3 regions of the Pseudomonas sp. JL23 genome follow, and region 1 is predicted to be linked to each of the others. Evidence: predicted binding sites of a transcription regulator. Region 1 holds the regulator's gene; each other region holds the start of a gene.
What was found. The regulator sigma-54, encoded in region 1, starts transcription at its own class of promoters, with help from an activator protein. The targets are predictions, from matches to a motif close to ANTGGCATNNANNTTGCTNT.

Region 1 (6,814 bases):
TGGCTTGCCACAGGGCGAGGTGGCCAAGGCCATTGATGAGCAGTTGGGTGGCTTCGATGCGTTCAAGGACGCCTTCACCAAGGCTGCGCTGACCCGTTTTGGCAGCGGCTGGGCCTGGCTGAGCGTGACCCCGCAGAAGAAACTGATCGTTGAAAGCAGTGGCAACCAGGACAGCCCGCTGATGAATGGCAATACGCCGATCCTCGGCCTGGATGTCTGGGAGCACGCCTACTACCTGCTGTATCAGAACCGTCGTCCTGAATACATCAACGCTTTCTATAACGTGATCAACTGGGGCGAAGTGTCCAGGCGTTATCTGGCCGCCGTGGCCTGAGTCTCATATAACAAGAATTAAGGCAGTTTATGCGTCTGGATATTCATAAGGTCGGCAGGGGGCGAAGATTTCGCCGGGCGGCAGGATTGATTGTGTTTTTGCTCGGTGTCTTACTGTTGATTGGCCGGGCGCTGGGCTGGCTGGCTTTTTAACCTGTGGGACCGGCTTTAGCCGGGAAGACTGCATTACGGACAATGCACATGTATCGGATGTACGAGCCCCTTCCCGGCTAAAGCCGGTCCCACAGGGGCTGAGGCGTCGGCGGTTTACTCGCCTTCATCAAAGTAGTTATTGATCAACTCGACCAACCCATCCAGTGCCGCCTGTTCGTCATCGCCTTCGGTGTGCAGGTGGATGTCGGTGCCTTTGCCTGCTGCCAGCATCATGACTGCCATGATGCTCTTGCCGTCGACCATGCTTTCCGGGGTACGGCCGACCCTGATCTGACAGGGGAACTTGCCCGCCACGCCGACGAATTTAGCCGCTGCGCGTGCGTGCAGGCCGAGCTTGTTGATGATGGTGATTTGACGAGCGGGCATCGCAGTGAAAGTCCTTTCAGCTGAGGTCGCGGTGGCGGACCTGAACGTTCTTGAGGGATTGTTGCAGCACTCGGCCCAGGCGTTCCGTCAGATAGACCGAGCGGTGATGCCCACCGGTACAGCCAATCGCAATGGTGACGTAGGATCGATTGCTGGCGGCAAAGCGCGGCAGCCACTTGTTGAGGTAGGCAAAGATGTCCTGAAACATCTCTTCGACATCAGGTTGGGCCGCGAGGTAGTCGGCAACGGGTTGATCAAGCCCCGACTGCTCGCGCAGTTCGGGTTTCCAGTAAGGGTTGGGCAGGCAGCGTACGTCGAACACCACATCGGCTTCCACGGGCATGCCGCGCTTGAAGCCAAAGGATTCGATCAGGAACGCAGTGCCAGGCTCCGGTTTGTCCAGCAGCCGCAGTTTCAGGGTGTCGCGCAGCTGGTAGAGATTCAGGTGGGTCGTGTCGATGGACAGGTCGGCCAGATCGATGATCGGGCTCAACAATTTGCTCTCGTCACGTATCGCTTCAGCCAGGGAGCGATTGGCATTGCTCAGTGGGTGGCGACGACGGGTTTCCGAGAAGCGCTTGAACAGGGTGGCTTCGTCCGCATCAAGATAGATAACGTCGCAGCGGATATTGCGCGAGCGAACTTCTTCGAGCATTTGCGGGAAGCGGGTCAGGTGGCTGGGCAGGTTGCGCGCATCGATGGACACGGCGAGCATCGGCTCGGCCAGCTCGGTATTAATCAAGGCGCGTTCAGCCAGCTCCGGCAGCAGGCCGGCGGGGAGGTTGTCGACGCAATAGAAGCCGCTATCCTCCAGAACATCGAGGGCCGTGCTCTTGCCTGAGCCGGAGCGGCCGCTGACGATGATCATGCGCATGATCAGTTACCTTTGCCCTGCACTTTTTTGACCACTTCATAGAGGTCATCACTGCTTTTGGCGCTACGCAGTTCTTTGCGGGTTTCTGCGTTATCCAGCATGCCGGCGATCTGGCGCAACAACTCGAGGTGGGCGTCGGTGGCCGCTTCGGGGACCAGCAGGACGAACAGCAGATCGACAGGTGCGCCGTCGATGGCGTCGAAGTCGATGGGCTTTTCCAGGTGAAATACCGCGCTGACCGGGTCAATGCAGCCCTTCATCCGGCAATGGGGGATGGCGATGCCGTTGCCAAAACCGGTCGAACCCAGTTTTTCGCGGGCAACAAGGCTCTCAAACACCGTGCGATTATCCAGGGCAGCAATGTCATGGGTAATCAGTTCGGCGATTTTTTCGAGTACGCTTTTTTTACTGCCACCCGGCACGTTCACGAATGAACGGCCGGGGGTCAGGATATTTTCAAGTCGGATCATGTAGGTGGGGTATCAGCGCGCCGCTGCACCTTGCAGGCTGCGTTGCTGTTTTTCCTTATGCTTGAGCAATTGTCTGTCGAGCTTGTCGGTCAGGAGGTCGATCGCTGCGTACATGTCGGCATGTTCCGCGTTGGCGACCACCTCTCCGCCGGGGATGTGCAGGGTGGCTTCGATTTTCTGTTTCAACTTCTCGACCTCCATGATCACCTGCACATTGGTGATTTTGTCGAAGTGGCGCTCCAGTCGTCCGAGTTTCTCGGTGATGTAGTCGCGTAGGGCGTCGGTCACATCCAGTTGATGTCCACTGATGTTGACTTGCATACCGCTTTCTCCTTATTGCCAGTGCATAGAGAGGCAGGCTTATGCCTGCCACTGGAACGCTGCCAGCTTGCCATCGTCACATCAGGCGCTTGCGCTCACTGGACGGTGCTATCCCAAGTGATTCGCGGTATTTGGCTACTGTGCGACGGGCTACTTGAATGCCTTGTGCCTCCAGTAAACCAGCGATCTTGCTGTCACTCAACGGCTTTTTCTGATTTTCCGCAGCAACCAGTTTTTTGATGATCGCGCGGATGGCCGTGGACGAGCATTCTCCGCCTTCGGAGGTACTTACGTGGCTTGAGAAGAAATACTTCAGTTCGTAGATGCCGCGGGGGGTATGCATGAATTTCTGCGTGGTGACGCGGGAAATGGTCGATTCATGCATGCCGACCGCTTCGGCGATATCGTGCAGGACCAGAGGCTTCATCGCCTCGTCGCCGTACTCGAGGAAGCCGCGCTGATGCTCGACGATCTGGGTGGCGACCTTCATCAGGGTTTCGTTGCGGCTCTGCAGGCTCTTGATGAACCAGCGGGCTTCCTGCAACTGATTGCGCATGAAGGTGTTGTCGGCACTGGTATCGGCGCGACGGACGAAACCGGCGTACTGCGGATTGACGCGCAGGCGCGGCACCGACTCCTGATTGAGTTCGACCAGCCAGCGCTCGTTGTCCTTGCGCACGATCACGTCGGGGACCACGTATTCAGCTTCGCTGGACTCGATCTGTGAGCCCGGGCGCGGATTGAGGCTCTGTACCAGCTCGATGACCTGGCGCAGTTCTTCTTCCTTGAGCTTCATGCGGCGCATCAGTTGGGTGTAGTCGCGGCTGCCCAGCAGGTCGATGTAGTCGGTGACCAGGCGCTGAGCCTCGGCCAGCCAGCGGGTCTTGGCGGGCAGCTGGCGCAGTTGCAGCAGCAGGCATTCGCTGAGGTTACGCGCGCCGATGCCGGCTGGCTCGAATTGCTGGATACGGTGCAGAACCGCTTCTATTTCATCCAGTTCGATGTCCAGCTCGGGATCGAAGGCGTCGAGGATTTCTTCGAGCGTCTCGTCCAGGTAGCCCTGGTTGTTGATGCAGTCGATGAGAGTGACGGCGATCAGGCGATCGGTGTCGGACATTGGCGCCAGGTTCAGTTGCCAAAGCAGGTGGCTTTGCAGGCTTTCCCCGGCCGAGGTACGGGTGGTGAAGTCCCATTCGTCGTCGTCATTGCTGGGCAGGCTGCTGGCGCTGGTCTGGTAGACGTCTTCCCAAGCGGTATCCACCGGCAATTCGTTGGGGATGCGTTCGCCCCATTCACCGTCTTCCAGGTTGTCCACGGTTGGCGCGGATTCCTGCTGGTAGGTTGGCTCCTGGATCTCGGTGCTGGTTTTCGCTTCGACGTTGTCGGCCAGTGGGTCGGCGTTGTCGAAGTCGTCGCCTTCTTCCTGGCGTTCCAGCATGGGATTGGACTCCAGCGCTTCCTGGATTTCCTGTTGAAGGTCCAGAGTCGACAACTGAAGTAAGCGGATGGCCTGTTGCAGCTGCGGCGTCATCGTCAGCTGCTGGCCCATTCTCAAGACTAGCGATGGTTTCATGGCAGGGGCTAAACACCTTATTCGCCGGCGCACACGCGCCATCCACTACAGGGCGCCGGGGCGCCAACATAAGCAAATTATATGCCTGAAACCGAAGTGTTTGCCTAGAGTGTGATGCAATTAAAATTGCATCATCCCCGGCCCTCAGGCATTGCCCGTTGCAGGGCAGTGAAGCATCGCAGCCATCAGAGGCGAAATTCGTGTCCGAGGTAGACTTCTTTCACCAACTGGTTGGCCAGAATGGTTGCCGAGTCGCCTTCGGCGATCAGTTGCCCGTCGTTGACGATGTAGGCGGTTTCACAGATGTCCAGAGTTTCACGGACGTTGTGGTCGGTGATCAGGACGCCGATGCCCTTGGCCTTGAGGTGATAAATGATTTGCTTGATGTCGCCGACCGAAATCGGGTCTACACCGGCGAAGGGTTCGTCGAGCAGGATGAACTTCGGTGAGGTTGCCAGCGCGCGGGCAATCTCGACCCGGCGACGTTCGCCACCGGACAGGCTCATGCCCAGGTTGTCGCGGATGTGGCTGATGTGGAATTCCTGCAACAGGCTTTCCAGCTCTTTGCGGCGGGCAGCGGTATCCAGTTCCTTGCGGGTTTCAAGGATCGCCATGATGTTGTCTGCAACCGACAGCTTGCGAAAGATCGAGGCTTCCTGAGGCAGATAGCCGATACCGGCGCGGGCACGGCCGTGCATGGGCTGGTGGCTGACATCCAGATCGTCGATCAGTACGCGACCCTGGTCCGCCTGGACCAGGCCTACGATCATATAGAAGCAGGTCGTCTTGCCTGCGCCGTTAGGGCCGAGCAAGCCGACGATCTGACCGCTGTCGATGGACAGGCTCACATCGCGCACCACTTGGCGGGCCTTATAGCTTTTAGCCAAATGCTGGGCTTTCAGCGTTGCCATTTACTGGGCCTTCTGCGGAGTGTTCGGTGGAGTGGTTTTGTTCTTCGGCTGGATAACCATGTCGATGCGCGGACGTGGCGCGGTGACCTTGGCGCCATTGGCACGACCGGCGTTGACCACTTGCTTGACGGTGTCGTAGACGATTTTCTCGCCTTCGGAAGTGTTGCCATCGTTGATCACCTTGGCCTTGTCGATCAGCACGATGCGGTTCTGCGCGGCAAAGTACTGGATCGTTACGCCATAGGCCTGGACGATGGGTTTATCCACTTGGGGCTTCTGCTCGTAGTAGGCCAGGTTACCGACCGAAGTGAAGACGTCGACGTCACCCTGGGCGTTACGTGTGATGGTCACGGTGTTGCCGGTGATCTTCATGGTGCCCTGAGTGATGATGACGTTGCCCTTGTAGGTGGCAACGCCCTGCTTGTCATCGAGCTGAGCATCGTCAGACTGGATGTGGATTGGCTGATCGCGGTCGGTCGGCAGGGACCAGGCGCTCGCGCTTCCCAGTGCTGCACCCAGGCCAAGCAAAAAAGGAAGGGTATTAACGAGCCTCATACTGCCCTCTTACGTTGGATAGCAAGTTTATCTTGCTGTCATTCAAGTACGCTTTCATTCCCTTGGCCGTAGTCACACCGCCAGCGCCGTCGATTCTAACGGCTTGCTCGGTCTGCGCATATTGCTTCTGTGGGAATACAGTCATACGGCTACTGGTAATGATGGTGGTGCGGTTTCTTTCATCGGTGCGCGCAACGCGCACATTGTCGATCAGTTCGACCTGGTCGCCGCCCGAAGACACTTCTGCCTGTTTGCTCTGCACGTGCCATGGGAAGGCCGTGCCGCGATACATGAACATGTCCGGGTTGGTCAGCCAGCTCACGTCGGTGGCCTTGAGGTGCTCGACCTTGTCGGACGTCAGTTCATATTGCACGCCGCCATCGGGCAGGTACTGCACGGTATGGGCGTTGGTCGCATAGAAGTCGATGGCAGTGTCGTCGATGGTCGCCTTGGTCTTGTCCAGAAAGCTTTCCGGGTTGATGTTCCAGTAGCCTGCGGCCGCCAGCAGCAGGGCCAGCACTCCGAAGACCAGGAACGTACGAAATCTTTTGCTTAGCATAAATGGCTTCTATAAGTAGGCGGCGTTGGCCGCTTCGAGGCTGCCCTGAGCGCTGAGAATCAGCTCGCAGAACTCGCGCGCAGCGCCTTCGCCACCGCGTGCCCGGGTCACGCCATGGGCGTGTTGACGCACGAAGCTGGCGGCATTGGCGACGGCCATGCCCAGGCCGACACGACGGATAACGGGTAAGTCTGGCAGATCATCACCCAGATAGGCGACCTGTTCGTAACTCAAGTTGAGTTGGCCGAGCAATTCATCGAGTACAACCAGCTTGTCTTCGCGGCCCTGATACAGGTGCGGGATGCCCAGATTCTTCGCCCGGCGCTCGACCACAGGGGTCTTGCGTCCGCTGATGATAGCCGTGGTAACGCCTGCCGCCATGAGCATCTTGATGCCCTGGCCGTCGAGGGTGTTGAAGGTCTTGAATTCGCTGCCGTCTTCGAGGAAGTACAGGCGGCCGTCGGTCAGCACGCCGTCGACGTCGAACACGGCGAGTTTGATCTGTTTACCGCGTTGCAGCAGATCTGTGTTCATTTCGGCGCTCTCCATTACATGACGCCCGCGCGCAGAAGGTCCTGCAGGTTGAAGGCGCCCACCGGACGGTCGTCTTCGTCGACGACAATCAGCGCGCCAATCTTGTGGTCTTCCATGATTTTCAGGGCCTGGGCGGCGAGCATG
Region 2 (6,814 bases), 3.0 Mb from region 1:
GCCCTGCTTGGCGGTGTCAGCCCGCAAAACCATTTGCAGGTCGTGGCCACTGATGGCTTTGCCGCCGAGCTGTCTGCCGGGCCCCTGCTGCAGAACCGTGGCGCACGGGCCTGGCTGGCCATTGAAGACCCGGCTCAGCCCTGGCCGTCACTGGGCGCTGGCAAACACAGCGCCGGACCGTTTTATCTGGTGTGGACCGATCCTCAGGCTGGCGACATCGGCCCGGAACAGTGGCCCTATGCCGTGGCCAAGGTGCGCCTGCTGGCGTCAGTGGCCGAACGCTTCCCGGCGCTGACTCCAGACCCGGCGCTGGCCGCCGACGATCCGGTCAATCTGGGTTTCGCTCTGTTCCAGAAACACTGTTTGGCCTGCCATCGGCTCAACGGCGCAGGCGATGCCCAAGTCGGCCCCGACCTGAACATGCCCCACAGCCCCACCGAATACTTCACCGCTGATTACCTGAAACTGTATATCCGCAATCCCCAGGACCTGCGCCAATGGCCACAGGCACGCATGCCCGCCATCCCGGCAGAGGTGCTGTCGGACGGTGAGCTGAACCAGATAATCGGGTATTTACAGCATATGGCGGAGCGGCGGGCGGGGAATTGAAGCGCCCTGATTCGTTAGAGCGAGGTTTGCACACGAATACGATGTCGGATGTACCGACGTATTCGCGGGCAAGCCTCGCTCCAACGACCTAACTTACTGCACCTGCGCCTGCATCATCGGCAAGGCCACCGGCGATGGCGTGACCGAGACCTTGGCGTGCATCTGCTCGGAGCCGCCGCCACGACGCATGCCACGTACCGGGCAGGCGTCCAGGTAGTCCAGCCCCACCGCCAGTTTCAGGTGACGTGCAGGTACGGCCAACTGGTTGGTCACGTCGAAGCTATACCAGGCATCATCGATCCAGGCTTCGGCCCAGGCATGGCTGGACAGGTGTTCGCTGTCTTCGCTGTACAAGTAGCCAGACACGTAGCGCGCCGGAACTCCCAGGCTGCGGGCGCAAGCAAGGAAAGTGTGGGTATGGTCCTGGCAGACACCGGAACGACCGGCAAACGCCTGGATCGCGCTGGTTTCCACTTCGGTCGAGCCCGGCGTGTAGGTGATGTGCTCGTTGATGCCGTGCATCAGGTCGATCAGCGCGGTGCGATCCTTGCGCTTGCGGCATTGCTTGGCGGCAAAGATGCGCATCGCCTCGTCGGCCTCGGTCAAGCGGGTAAAGCGCAGGAACGGCAGGGCCGACTGGCTTTCGTGCTCGGACTCGCGCTTTTCGTCGATCTCGACCTGACCACGGGCACCAATGATGATGGCTTCATGGGGCTCGTCGAGGGTCAGCACATGGAGGATATTGCCGAACGGGTCAATCTGCGCGCGCACCGGACGCGGCAGGTTCAACTGCCAGCTCAAGACGTGCTGGCGCTCGCTGTCATGGGGCGTGAGGCGCAAATACTGGATGCTTGCCCGAACCTGATCGTCGTAGTGATAGGTCGTTTCGTGGCTAATTGAGAGTCTCATGCAGCCTCCAGGTATGAAGTGTGGATAGCGTCACCCAGTTGGGCTACCAACGGGATGAATTCGTTCAACCATTCGTGCAGGCCTTCATCGAGGATCTCGTCGATCCCGGTGTAGCGCAGGCGTGCATCCATTTCCGCCGCCAGGCGCTGGGCTGGACGACCGTTGGCGCCCGGCAGGCTGGCGAGAATCTGGTCCAGCTCTTCAAGACAGGCGCGCAGGGAGCGCGGGATATCGGCGCGCAGCAACAACAGCTCGGCCACATGACGGGCGCCCGGCGCGTCGCGGTAGACCTCGGTATAGGCCTCGAACGACGACAGGGCGCGCAGCAAGGCGCTCCATTCGTAATAACCGGCCGCCGAGTTATCGGCCGCCGCATTGGCCTGGGTGCCGCGCAGTTCGAGCATTTCGTAGCGGGCATCAAGCATGCGCATGGTGTTGTCGGCGCGCTCGATAAAGGTGCCCAGACGAATGAAACGGAACGCATCGTTACGCATGATGGTGCCATAGGTCGCGCCACGGAACAGGTGCGAACGCTCCTTGACCCACTCGCAGAAACGGCTCATGCCGTAGCGGCTCAAGCCCTGCTCGGCGATCCCGCGAATCTCCAGATAAGTGGAGTTGATGTTTTCCCACATGTCGGCGGTGATTCGCCCGCGCACTGCATGGGCACTGGCCCGGGCCGCGCCGAGGCAGCTGTAGATGCTCGCCGGGTTGGCTGCGTCCAGGGCGAAGAAATGCAGCATGCGCTCGGCATGCAGCTCGCCATGACGCTCCAGATAGGTCTCCAGGGTGCCGGTGATCAGCAGCGGCATGGCGATTTCATCCAGCCCGTCGCCACGCCCGTCCTGGGGCATCAATGACAGCGAATAGCTCACGTCCAGCATTCGGGCGAGATTCTCCGCTCGCTCCAGGTAACGTGACATCCAGTACAGATCCGAGGCAGTTCTACTTAGCATTGGCAGGCATCCTTAATCCTCGACCACCCAGGTGTCCTTGGTTCCGCCACCCTGCGACGAGTTCACCACGAGCGAGCCTTCGCGCAATGCAACGCGGGTCAGGCCGCCGGGCACGACGCGTGTTTCGCGGCCGGAAAGAACGAATGGGCGCAGATCGATGTGTCGCGGGGCGATGCCGTTCTCGACAAAGGTCGGACAGGTCGACAGGGACAATGTGGGTTGCGCGATATAAGCGTGTGGCTTGGCTTTGAGGCGAGCGCGGAAAGACTCGATTTCCGCCGCCGTGGCCGCAGGTCCCACCAGCATTCCGTAACCGCCGGAGCCCTGGGTTTCCTTGACCACCAGATCACCCAGGTTGGCCAGCACATGGGACAACTCTTCGGGCTTGCGGCACTGCCAGGTCGGCACGTTCTTGAGGATCGGCTCTTCATCCAGATAGAAACGGATCATGTCCGTGACATAGGGATAAACCGACTTGTCATCGGCGACACCCGTGCCGATGGCGTTGGCCAGCACGACATTGCCGGAACGGTAGGACGACAGCAGGCCGGGCACGCCCAGCATCGAATCCGGGTTGAACGCCAGGGGATCGAGGAAAGCATCATCCAGACGGCGGTAGATCACGTCGACAGCCTTGGGGCCATCGGTAGTGCGCATGAAAACGCGATCGTCACGTACGAACAGGTCGGCGCCTTCCACCAGCTCCACGCCCATCTCCCGTGCCAGGAAGGCATGTTCGAAGAACGCACTGTTGAAGCGACCCGGCGTCAGCACCACCACGCTCGGATTATCCAGATGGCTTGAGCTTTTCAGGGTATCGAGCAGCAGGCTTGGATAATGGTCGATAGGGGCAATGCGTTGCGCGGAGAACAGCTCGGGGAACAGACGCATCATCATCTTGCGGTCTTCGAGCATGTAGCTCACGCCGCTGGGGGTACGCAGGTTGTCTTCGAGAACGTAATACGTGCCGTCACCATCGCGTACCAGGTCGACACCAGAGATATGCGAGTAAAGATCACGATGCAGGTTCAGGCCCTGCATTGCCAACTGATACTGCTCGTTGGCCAGCACCTGCTCGGCCGGGATGATCCCCGCCTTGATGATACGTTGGTCGTGATACAGGTCGGCGAGGAACATGTTCAGCGCCTTGACGCGCTGAATACAGCCTCGTTCGACGATCCGCCATTCGCTGGCGGGGATGCTGCGCGGGATCGTGTCAAAGGGGATCAGGCGCTCTGTGCCCTGTTCGTCACCATAGAGCGTGAACGTGATCCCGGCGCGGTGGAACAGCAAGTCGGCTTCACGCCGGCGTTGAGCCAGCAATTCAGGAGGCGTGTCACCCAGCCAGCGGGCGAACTCCCGATAATGCGGACGGACCAGCCCGCCTGCATCGTACATCTCATCATAAAAGGTGCGGATCATGCCGTACTCCTTGTCACCACGGACACCAAGAGCCTTCGCAAGGCCCGTGCCATCGGCATAAACGCTTATTTATCAATTGGTTAGATATACAACAAACGAACAACGCACCATTCCTGTGCAATATCCGCCCTCACCAATTCTCCTACGCCTCATTCGGAAGCGTCCTTCATCGTTAAATCTATCACCAGCATAGCCAGAGTTGATTTCCCGAGGAGACATTTGTTTCCGGATAATCCCGGGCAACCTAGCAAACACAAGTGTCAGCCGTAGCCACGCGAAGATTTTTCGAAAAGACAACAGCGTTTGCGATGACCGGAATTATTATTGGACTTCCCTTTGGGCCACTCTCTTGAGTGGCTTTTTTTTGCGCACGACATTTCAAAACAATAAAAAAACGGCCAGCCCTGTGAGGGGCTGACCGTCGCTTTTAACACGAGTAACGCGGAGTCATATTTGCAAGGCGTTGCTCAGCTGATACTTCCTGGACCACTCCCCAGCCCTCCACCTCACCATCGAGCGGGGTGATGGCCATCTGGAAGTCCTGTTCAAAATCCCCGATGCCGTCGTAAGTGGCATGCATGACTTTACTCAGTTGCATATGCCATGCGCCGTCATCACCGGGGTTGATCTGGGTATTCAAGGATTCTCCACGAAATTGCTCTGCTGCCTGCCGGGCCCGCTCCTCGTTCGGGAAAGTGGCATAGAACTCGATGGGATGGATACGTGCGAAATCGAAACCGCTCTCTTTCATGCGGCGCAGTACGTGACCGCTGATGTCATCTTGATAGGCTGTGCTCATGAAACGTCCTCCTATGCAACGATAGATAGAGTTTCAACGCTCCCGAACGCAGCAGATACTCTGCCGCGAAGGAGTCAAGCATGAAGCGGACAAGCCCGGGCAGTGTGCCCGGCGTAGACATGGAAGAGTCCGGCAAAGCAATTGACCGGACTCATTTGCAGAGTAACCCCAACTTCGGCGTTCTGCCAATGGGCTTTTTGCTGGTCGTTCAGGACGCTTCGGCGATCGAGATAATCTTGACGCTGTTCTGCTCATCCAACGACTTGACCGTAGGTTCTGCGGTGCGTCCCTCAAGATCGTTGAGATCCAGATCGGATGTCACCGGATACAGATATTTTCGCAGGAGCTGTGCCGCTTCTTCCTCGGTTGGCCGCTGCTCGGCGGGATGAGGGTACTTACGTTGTTCGCCATCTTTATCCTGATACGAAATGATCCACTGCTTCATGATGTCTCCTCAGCTCGGCCGGGAAAACGGCTTACCTGATTCGGACATGAGCGCGCGGGCATTCGTTCAAAAAACACCGGGGCTCACCTATCACCGACATGACGTTTTGTTGGAGCTCATTGCAAAAAAAAGGGCGCCATCACTGGCGCCCTCTCTTGTTTCGAACAAAACCCTTACTGGCCCTTGTTCTTGCTCGGTGCCACACCCGCAGTGTTATCCAGCAGGCTCTTGGTCGCGGTTTGCAGGAAGCTTTCCAGCTTCAGGCGCAGTGCGTCCAGGTCAGGCACATCCTTGAGTTCTTCGGCATGCTGATTGCCGCCCAGGGTGTAAGTCAGGACCTTCGGATCCATGCCTTTGGGCTCGATCAGGATACGGTCACCGGTAATCAGGGCGACGGTCTGCTCGCTGCCCGACGGTTTGATCACACCGAAGCCCTTGTCGCCTTCCGGCAGGTTGAGCAGGTCACGGCCCCAGCACTGGGTACGGGTCTCGCCACCGAGGCGGCCCATGATGGTCGGCACGATATCGATCTGCGTACCCACGGTGTGGCTGCGCTGGCCAAACTTCTGCTGGATGCCCGGTGCGATGATCAACATCGGCACGTTGAAGCGGCCCAGATCCATTTCCGTCAGCTGCGTGTTGTTGCCGAAGCCATGGTCGCCGACGATGACGAAGATGGTGTCCTTGAAGTAAGGCTCTTTCTTGGCCTTTTCGAAGAACTGGCCCAGGGCCCAGTCCGCATAACGCATGGCGGTCAAGTGCTCGCTCAGGGTGCCCTGATCGGTCACGCGCTCCACCGGCAGATTCGCTGGCAATGCGTAAGGCGTGTGGTTGGACAAGGTCTGCAACAGGGCATAGAACGGCTTGCCGGTGGCTTCACGGGCCTTCAGTTCCTGGTTGCCACGGTCGAACATGTCCTGGTCGGAAACACCCCAGGTCGGATCGGAGAACACCGGGTTGATGAAGTCGTTGCGGCCGATGAAGGTGGTCATGCCCTGGTTGCTGAAGAAGCCCGACTGGTTGTCCCAGGCGAAATCGCCGTTGTAGACATACACGTCGTCATAGTTGCGCGCGCTGAGCAGCGCTGGCAGACCGGAGAGCTTGTGGGCACCCTCGGGCGTCTGCATCAGGTATTCGAAGCCCGGCAGGTTGGGGAAGCACCCCATGGTGGCGAACATACCCTGGTGGGTATGGGTGCCGTTGGAGAAGAAACGGTCGAACAGCAGGCCTTCCTGGGCCAGCTTGTCGAAATACGGCGTGATATTGGTCTTGGCCCCCAGGGCGCCCACCGAGTGACCGGCGAAGCTTTCCATCAGGATCACCACGACGTTTTTCACCGGCAGCGTGTTGGCGGCAGGCGGCGTGAAATCACGGCGAATGGCGGCGATATCGGCATCCACCAGCTTGTCGTTGGCGGTCAGCAGCATGTCACGCACGGTCTGTTGTGCCAGGGGCTGCGGTATGGTGGATTTCCAGATATTGGAGCGATCATCGGAACCCAGGCTCTTGGCCGCTTCGATCAGCGACAGAGTGCCGTTGAGCCCCATCTGGTTGGCGAAATTGGAGTCCGTAGTGTAGGCATCCCCCCAACGCAGCGGAGGACCTTGGCGCAGCGTGCCGCGGGCAGCAACGACGGCGATGGCGACGCAGACCAGTAGAACGGCAATGCGTTTG
Region 3 (6,814 bases), 2.9 Mb from region 1:
GGCGATCGCCATTGACGGCATGGTCATCGAGCCGGGCGATCTGGTGATCGGCGATGAAGACGGCTTGCTGTGCGTGCCTTTCGATGAGGTCGCCGAGGTGTATGATCGCGCATCCGCCAAGCATGCCGCCGAGCAGAAACAGCTCGAGCAGATCGCCCAGGGCGAGAACGACCGCACCTGGGTCATGAAGTCTCTCATTCAAAAGGGTTGCCAATTTCCTTCCTGAGCGCTGACGCAAGGGCAGGTGGCAGTTCGCTTATAAAAGGCTTGTTGTGAACGCTGCTCTTCCACGCCAATGGCCAGCGCCGATCCGTGCGCTGAGTCACCCCAATTTCCAGATCTATTTCGTTGGCCAGGGGCTGTCGACCCTGGGCAAGTGGATTCAGCAGGTGGCCCTGTCCTGGCTGGCCTATCACTTGACTGGCTCAGCCGTGTTGTTGGGCACCATCGCCTTCCTGACCCTGTTGCCGCAGTTGCTGGTCGGCCCGCTGGCCGGCGCCTGGGCCGATCGCCATGACAAGCGCCGCCTGCTGATCGGCGTACAGGCTTTGCTCATGCTGCAGTCGCTGCTGCTGGCGGTGCTGACCTGGCAGCACTGGATCGGCCGGGAAGTGATCATTGTTATGGCGCTGGTCCTCGGTCTGCTCAATGCGCTGGAGACGCCGCTGAGACAGGCCTTGATCAGTGGCTTTGTCGATGATCCCAAGGACTTGCCCAACGCTCTGGTGCTCAACGCCATGTTGATCAACGCCGCGCGTTTTATCGGCCCGCCCCTGGCCGGGCTGCTGATCAACGGGTGCGGTGAAGCGGGCTGCTTCCTGCTCACGGCGGTGGCCTTCGGCATGTTGTTGATCGGCCTGGGCAAGGCCCGCAGTAGCCTGCAAGCCAGGGCCAGCGGCTCCACCGGCGAGATCTTCCGTGAAGGCCTGCGCTACCTGTGGGGCACCCTGAGCATTCGTCGGTTGCTGATTACCGTGGTCATGGTCAACCTGCTGGCCTCCTGCTACGCGGTGCTGTTGCCGATTCTGGCGAAAAACGTCTTTGCCGGGGACGCGCAAACCCTCGGCTGGCTATGGGGCGCCGCCGGGGCCGGGGCTTTTGTCGCGACACTGTTTCTTGCCTTCGCGGGCAGCTCGTCGAACCTGCAACGGGTTATCGTCGGCGGGACCATCACCTGCGCGTTGTCGCTCTGCGCTGTGGCTGCCAATCTGCCGCTGCTGCTGACCCTGCTTGCCTTGGCCGGCCTGGGTTTCGGCATCACCGTCAGCAACGTCAGCACCAACATGACCCTGCAAAGCACCGCCCCCGAAGCCCTGCGCGGCCGGGTGATCGCCTTCTATATCGCCATGCGCTTCGGCTTCGAAGCGATTGGCGGCTTGATGGCCGGGCTGCTGGCGGCGGCGCTGAGTGTGCAGTGGACGCTGGCGATTGCCGGGGTGTTGTTGCTGGGGTATCAGGTTGTGCTGTGGGTGGTTGGGCGCAGGTTCGTGTAGGAGTGGCTTTAGCCGCGAGAGCGCCCTCCCTGCTAAAGCCGGTCCTACGGTCCTCTATTTGCCAGGCCATCGTGCTGTGTCAAACACTTATGCGATTCAATCCTGCACAATCAACCCATGCTGCTGCGCCACATCCTTGTAAATGCCCTCCCGTCGTACCTCAGCCAACGCGTCGTTGAACCTTTCCATAAGCGCTTGTGCCTCTGGGTAGCGCGGCGAGGTCATAAGGTAGTTATTGCCCACCGCCAATGGCGTTTCCAGCGTATGGAAATCGGCCTGTTCTTGTGCAGGGAAGTTCTTGCGGATCATGTCCCAGCCGATATTGTCGACGGCGGGGACCATGTCGACACGGCCGGCGCGCAGTTTCAGAAAACTCTGTTCTTCGTTGTTGGCCAGGTCCAGGGCCAGACCTGCTTGAGCAAACAGGCTTTCATAGTAATAACTGCGCACGCCACCCATGCGGTAGGGCTTGAGTTCGCTCAGGCGCTGGAAGGTCTTGGGGAAGTGCGCGCCATTGGGGTTGTAGTAAAACAGCAGGGTTTGCTTGGCAAACAGCGATTGCGAGAACAGGAATTTGCTGTTGCGCTCGGGTGTGGGGACGTAGGGCATGGTCGCCCAGACTTGCAGGTTGTCGACGGCCAGTTCGCAGCGGGGCCAGGGCATGAAACGGAACTCGAAGGTCACGCCCATTTCCCTGGCGACGTGGCCGAGCAGGTCGGTGAGGAAGCTGTTCTGTGGGTTTTCGCTGATGTAGGGCGGGGCTTCGTTGGTGGCGATAACCAGGACCTGGGGGGCGGCCTGTGCGGTAACGCAGTTGAGTGCAGTGAGGCAGAGCAGCAACAGGCTTTGCACGCACATCTGTCGCAGCGCCTGAACGGCGGTTCTGGTCTGTCTGATCGCCATGCCCATCCGTTTGAGGGGGTGTTTATTCACCCTGGATGATTTTAGGCAGGTAACGGCATGTATCGTCCAACAATTTCTCTGATTATTGTAGAGGGTAAGAGGATTTAATCTGTGGGACCGGCTTTAGCCGGGAATACGCCTTCCCGGCTAAAGCCGGTCCCACAGGTTGGCCATTTCGGTGATGCGCTAAACAGCTATCTCCACGATGCTGCCATTAAGCCTCACTGGCCATACCTTCAACTGCTGCTCCGGATACTCCAGGCACTGCCCGTCGCTCAGGCGAAAGTGCTGCTTATATAAAGGCGAGGCAATCACCAGTTCGCCGGCCAGTTGGCCGATCAGGCCGCGACCAATCACATTGGCCTCGGACTTGGGGTCGCGGTTGTCGATGGCGAACACTTGCTGTTCGGTCTCGGGCAGGTAGAACAGGGCGATCTGTTCGTCGTTCAGCAGCGCGACGACGCCGGAGTTGGCGACCAGATCGCCGTGCTGACACAACGCTTGCCAGGTGATTGAGTGATGGTTGCTCATGCCAGGTTCTCCTCGGTAGCGCGGGCGATCAATTGCAGTTCTTCGCTGCGGGCCGGGCGGCGCTGGCCGCGTTCGCGGACGAATTGCACGGCCGGGTCGCCGCCTTTCTGGTTGACGAAAGTGCGGAAGCGTTTGAGTTTTTCCTCGTCCTGCAGGGTGTTGGCCCATTCGCATTCATAGGTGTCGACCACCTGTTGCATCTGCGCCTCCAGCTCGTCGCCCAGGCCCAGGCTGTCTTCGAGGATGACGTCCTTGAGGTAGTCCAGGCCGCCTTCCAGGGACTCACGCCAGACCGAGGTGCGTTGCAGTTTGTCGGCGGTGCTGATGTAGAACATCAAGACACGGTCGATGATGCGGATCAGGCTTTCGTCGTCCAGGTCGGTGGCGAACAGTTCGGCGTGACGCGGGCGCATGCCGCCGTTGCCGCAGACGTAGAGGTTCCAGCCGTGCTCGGTGGCGATCACGCCGATGTCCTTGCTCTGGGCTTCGGCGCATTCGCGGGTGCAGCCGCTGACGGCGAATTTGATCTTGTGCGGGCTGCGCAGACCTTTGTAGCGATTCTCCAGGCGCAGGGCCATGGCCACGCTGTCCTGTACGCCGTAACGGCACCAGGTGCTGCCGACGCAGGATTTCACGGTGCGCAGGGACTTGCCGTAGGCGTGACCGGTCTCGAAGCCGGCGGCGATCAGTTCGCTCCAGATATCCGGCAGCTCGTGCAGTTGTGCGCCGAACAGGTCGATGCGCTGGCCGCCGGTGATCTTGGTGTAGAGGTCGTATTTCTGCGCCACTGCGCCAATCGCGATCAGGCCCTGAGGAGTGATTTCACCGCCGGGAATGCGCGGCACCACCGAGTAGGTGCCGTTTTTCTGCATGTTGGCCATGAAGGTGTCGTTGGTGTCTTGCAGGGGGATCAGGGCCTTGGCGGTGATCTGCTCGTTCCAGCACGAAGCGAGAATCGAGCCGACTGCCGGCTTGCAGACATCGCAGCCGATATGGCCCTTGCCGTGACGGTCGAGCAAGGCTTCGAACGTACGAATGCCTTCAACCCGGACGAAGTGGTACAGCTCCTGACGGGTATGGGCGAAGTGTTCGCACAGGCTCTTGTCCACGGCGACGCCTCGGGCGCTCAGTTCATGCTCGACCACCTGCTTGATCAGCGCCTGGCAGCCGCCGCAACCGGTGGCGGCCTTGGTGCAGGCCTTGACCGAGGCAACATCGCTGCAGCCACTGTCGATGGCGGCGCAGACCTGGCCCTTGCTGACGTTATGGCAGGAGCACAGGGTGGCGGTGTCGGGCAGGGCGGCGGCGCCCAGTACCGGCGCGCCTTCACCTGCGGGCATGATCAGCGCCGCAGGGTCGGCGGGCAGGGTGATGCCGTTCTGCGCGTATTGCAGCAGGGTGTCGTAGTAACTGTTATCACCGACCAGTACCGCGCCAAGGACATGTTTGCCGTCAGCACTGACCACCAGGCGCCGGTAGCTGCCGGTGAGTTCGTCGATGTAGCGATAGCTGCGCGAGCCGGGCAGGGCGCCATGGGCATCACCGATGGAGCCGACATCGACGCCAAGCAGCTTGAGTTTGGTCGACATGTCCGCACCCTGGAACGACGCGCCTTCGTCACCGCACAATTGCGCGGCGACGCTGCGGGCCATCTGATAGCCCGGCGCGACCAGGCCGAAAATACTGCCATTCCAGGCCGCGCATTCGCCGATGGCATGGATGGCCGGGTCGCTGGTCAGGCACTGGCCGTCAATCGCCACGCCGCCGCGCTCGCCCAGTTGCAGCTCGCTGCTGCGGGCCAGGGCGTCCTGGGGCCGGATGCCGGCGGAGAACACGATAATGTCGGTTTCCAGGTGAGTGTCGCCGGCGAAATTCATCCGGTAGCGATAGTCCTCGCCCGCCGTGATGGACTGGGTGGCCTTGGACAGGTGCACGCCGACGCCGAGATCCTCGATACGTTTTTTCAGCGCCGCACCGCCGAAGTCATCCAGCTGTACGGGCATCAGCCGTGGCGCGAACTCCACCACATGGGCTTCCAGGCCGAGAGACTTCAGGGCATTGGCGGCTTCCAGGCCGAGCAGGCCTCCACCGACCACTACGCCCCGGCGCTTGCCTTCAGCGGCGGCGCGGATGGCGTCGAGATCATCGAGGGTGCGATAGACCAGGCGCGATGCTCCTTCGGCGCCCTCAACCGGCGGCACGAACGGATAAGAGCCCGTGGCCAGGACCAGTCGGTCGTAGGCAAAGGCGCCCAGCGTTGTAGTGATTTGCTTGGTTGCGCGGTCGATTGCCAGCACCGGCGTGCCCAGGTGCAGGGTCAGGCCCGGCTGTTGATACAGCTCGGCATCGCTCATGGCCAAGGCTTCGCAGTCGCTGCCGCTGAAGTATTCGGACAGGTGCACGCGGTCATAGGCGCGTTGGCGTTCCTCACCGAAGACCAGCACCTGGTACTGTTCCAGGGCGCCATTGGCAATCAGTTGCTCGACGCAATGGTGGCCGACCATACCGTTGCCGATCACGATCAGGACAGGTCGTTCAGTGGAATGAGTGAGTGCGTTCATGGGTATTCCCCCGGTCAGGCTTTGATCTGGTTTTCAGGCGCGCAAAAAAAAGCGCCCCAGACCTTTCGGTCTCGGGCGCCTTTGCCAAATAGAGAGGCTGCTTGTTCTGGGCAGCGACAGGAGTGACTAAGCAGGCTTTGTGCCAAGGTGCCGGACGCGGCGAAAACCGGGGTGTTGAAGAGGGTGTCGAGGTGATAGAGGTCCGTTATTGCCCCGCGCTGGGGCGTCGCGCTCCGTGATGGTGCTGCGAGTTCACTCCTGAGCCTGGGCCAGAAAGCGTTCGGCCATGTCGATCAGGCGTACGCCATTATTCATGGCGGCCTGTTGCATATGCTTATGAGCGGCCGGTTCGTCCAGTTGGAAACGGCTCATCAACAGGCGCTTGGCCTGCTCGATGGTTTTGCGCTCGGCCAGGGCGCTGCGGGCGGACTTGAGCTCGTCGCTGAGGCGATGCATGTGCCGTGACTGCTTCTGCAGCAATTCGAGTAGCGAGTGTTGCAGCGGGTCTTCAGCACTGGCCTGATCAAGGCTGCGCCCCTGCACGCTGAACAACAGCGGCTGAGGATCGACGGCGCGGGTGGCCAGGCGACTCAGCAGCGTGCGATGGTTGTCCAGTTCCTTGGCCGCGCGGTCCAGACGCTCCTGGCAGAGCTGGCGCAGGCCATCGGCGAGCAGCCCTTCAACACTGTGCATAGCGTCGATGCGCTGGCTGCACAGGTCAAACCACAGCTCGGCCAGACCCGGGTCCACGGTCTGTTCGGCGCTGGTGCGGCGGGCCATTTGCCGTAGTTGTTGCAACTGTCCGGCGTCGGCCTCGATCTGCTCCCAGCGTTGCTGCGCAACACTGTCGGCGTACTGACTGAATACCTCGCTGCAGCGCAGTTGGCTGCAACGCAAATGTTCCATCTGTTCGTGGCGCGCCGGGTCGAAGTAGCCGTTGGAAAAACCGACCGCCCCGCAGGCGCGCTCTTGGCCGGAAAGCTCCTTGCACTGCATGAAGTTGAACATGGCCACCAGGGCCCGAGTGATCTGCGGGTCGATGGCGGTGTCGGCGGCTTCGAACACCACGGCCAGCAGGCTGGCGATCAGGCGGCTGAAATTCTCGGTGGAGTCGACCACCGTGACGTTGACATCACGGACCTTGCGGCGCAGCGGCGGGAGGTCGTCCAGGCTGTGCAACATGTAGGCGAGGCGGTGGCAGAGACGCGCGCGGTCGGCGCCTTCGATATCCATCTGGTCCAGGTAACCGCGCACTGCCTGCTCGCACAGGCGCGCTTCGTCGCTGATCTGATCAAGGGTTGCCAGCAAGCGTGGCTGAGGCTGGCC

Region 2: AC1Z24_RS22765 (circularly permuted type 2 ATP-grasp protein) is a predicted target of sigma-54. The motif match lies at 3,931-3,950, and genes of this name have one in related genera.
Region 3: nirB (nitrite reductase large subunit NirB) is a predicted target of sigma-54. The motif match lies at 5,616-5,635, and genes of this name have one in related genera.

What each region holds. Positions count from the first base shown of each region.
Region 1 covers NZ_CM167795.1:1,006,897-1,013,710, forward strand. The annotation lists gene AC1Z24_RS04845 (superoxide dismutase) at 1-334, shown strand, start outside; gene AC1Z24_RS04850 (HPr family phosphocarrier protein) at 601-873, opposite strand; gene rapZ (RNase adapter RapZ) at 890-1,747, opposite strand; gene ptsN (PTS IIA-like nitrogen regulatory protein PtsN) at 1,750-2,217, opposite strand; gene hpf (ribosome hibernation-promoting factor, HPF/YfiA family) at 2,230-2,538, opposite strand; gene AC1Z24_RS04870 (RNA polymerase factor sigma-54) at 2,615-4,111, opposite strand; gene lptB (LPS export ABC transporter ATP-binding protein) at 4,297-5,022, opposite strand; gene lptA (lipopolysaccharide transport periplasmic protein LptA) at 5,023-5,577, opposite strand; gene lptC (LPS export ABC transporter periplasmic protein LptC) at 5,564-6,136, opposite strand; gene AC1Z24_RS04890 (KdsC family phosphatase) at 6,146-6,670, opposite strand; gene AC1Z24_RS04895 (KpsF/GutQ family sugar-phosphate isomerase) at 6,685-6,814, opposite strand, start outside.
Region 2 covers NZ_CM167795.1:4,928,813-4,935,626, forward strand. The annotation lists gene AC1Z24_RS22750 (c-type cytochrome) at 1-609, shown strand, start outside; gene AC1Z24_RS22755 (transglutaminase family protein) at 703-1,518, opposite strand; gene AC1Z24_RS22760 (alpha-E domain-containing protein) at 1,515-2,474, opposite strand; gene AC1Z24_RS22765 (circularly permuted type 2 ATP-grasp protein) at 2,487-3,896, opposite strand; gene AC1Z24_RS22770 (ribonuclease E inhibitor RraB) at 4,324-4,695, opposite strand; gene AC1Z24_RS22775 (hypothetical protein) at 4,904-5,140, opposite strand; gene AC1Z24_RS22780 (LTA synthase family protein) at 5,314-6,814, opposite strand, start outside.
Region 3 covers NZ_CM167795.1:3,882,181-3,888,994, reverse strand. The annotation lists gene AC1Z24_RS18060 (RraA family protein) at 1-226, shown strand, start outside; gene AC1Z24_RS18055 (MFS transporter) at 273-1,493, shown strand; gene AC1Z24_RS18050 (substrate-binding periplasmic protein) at 1,590-2,396, opposite strand; gene nirD (nitrite reductase small subunit NirD) at 2,583-2,927, opposite strand; gene nirB (nitrite reductase large subunit NirB) at 2,924-5,488, opposite strand; gene AC1Z24_RS18035 (nitrate- and nitrite sensing domain-containing protein) at 5,741-6,814, opposite strand, start outside.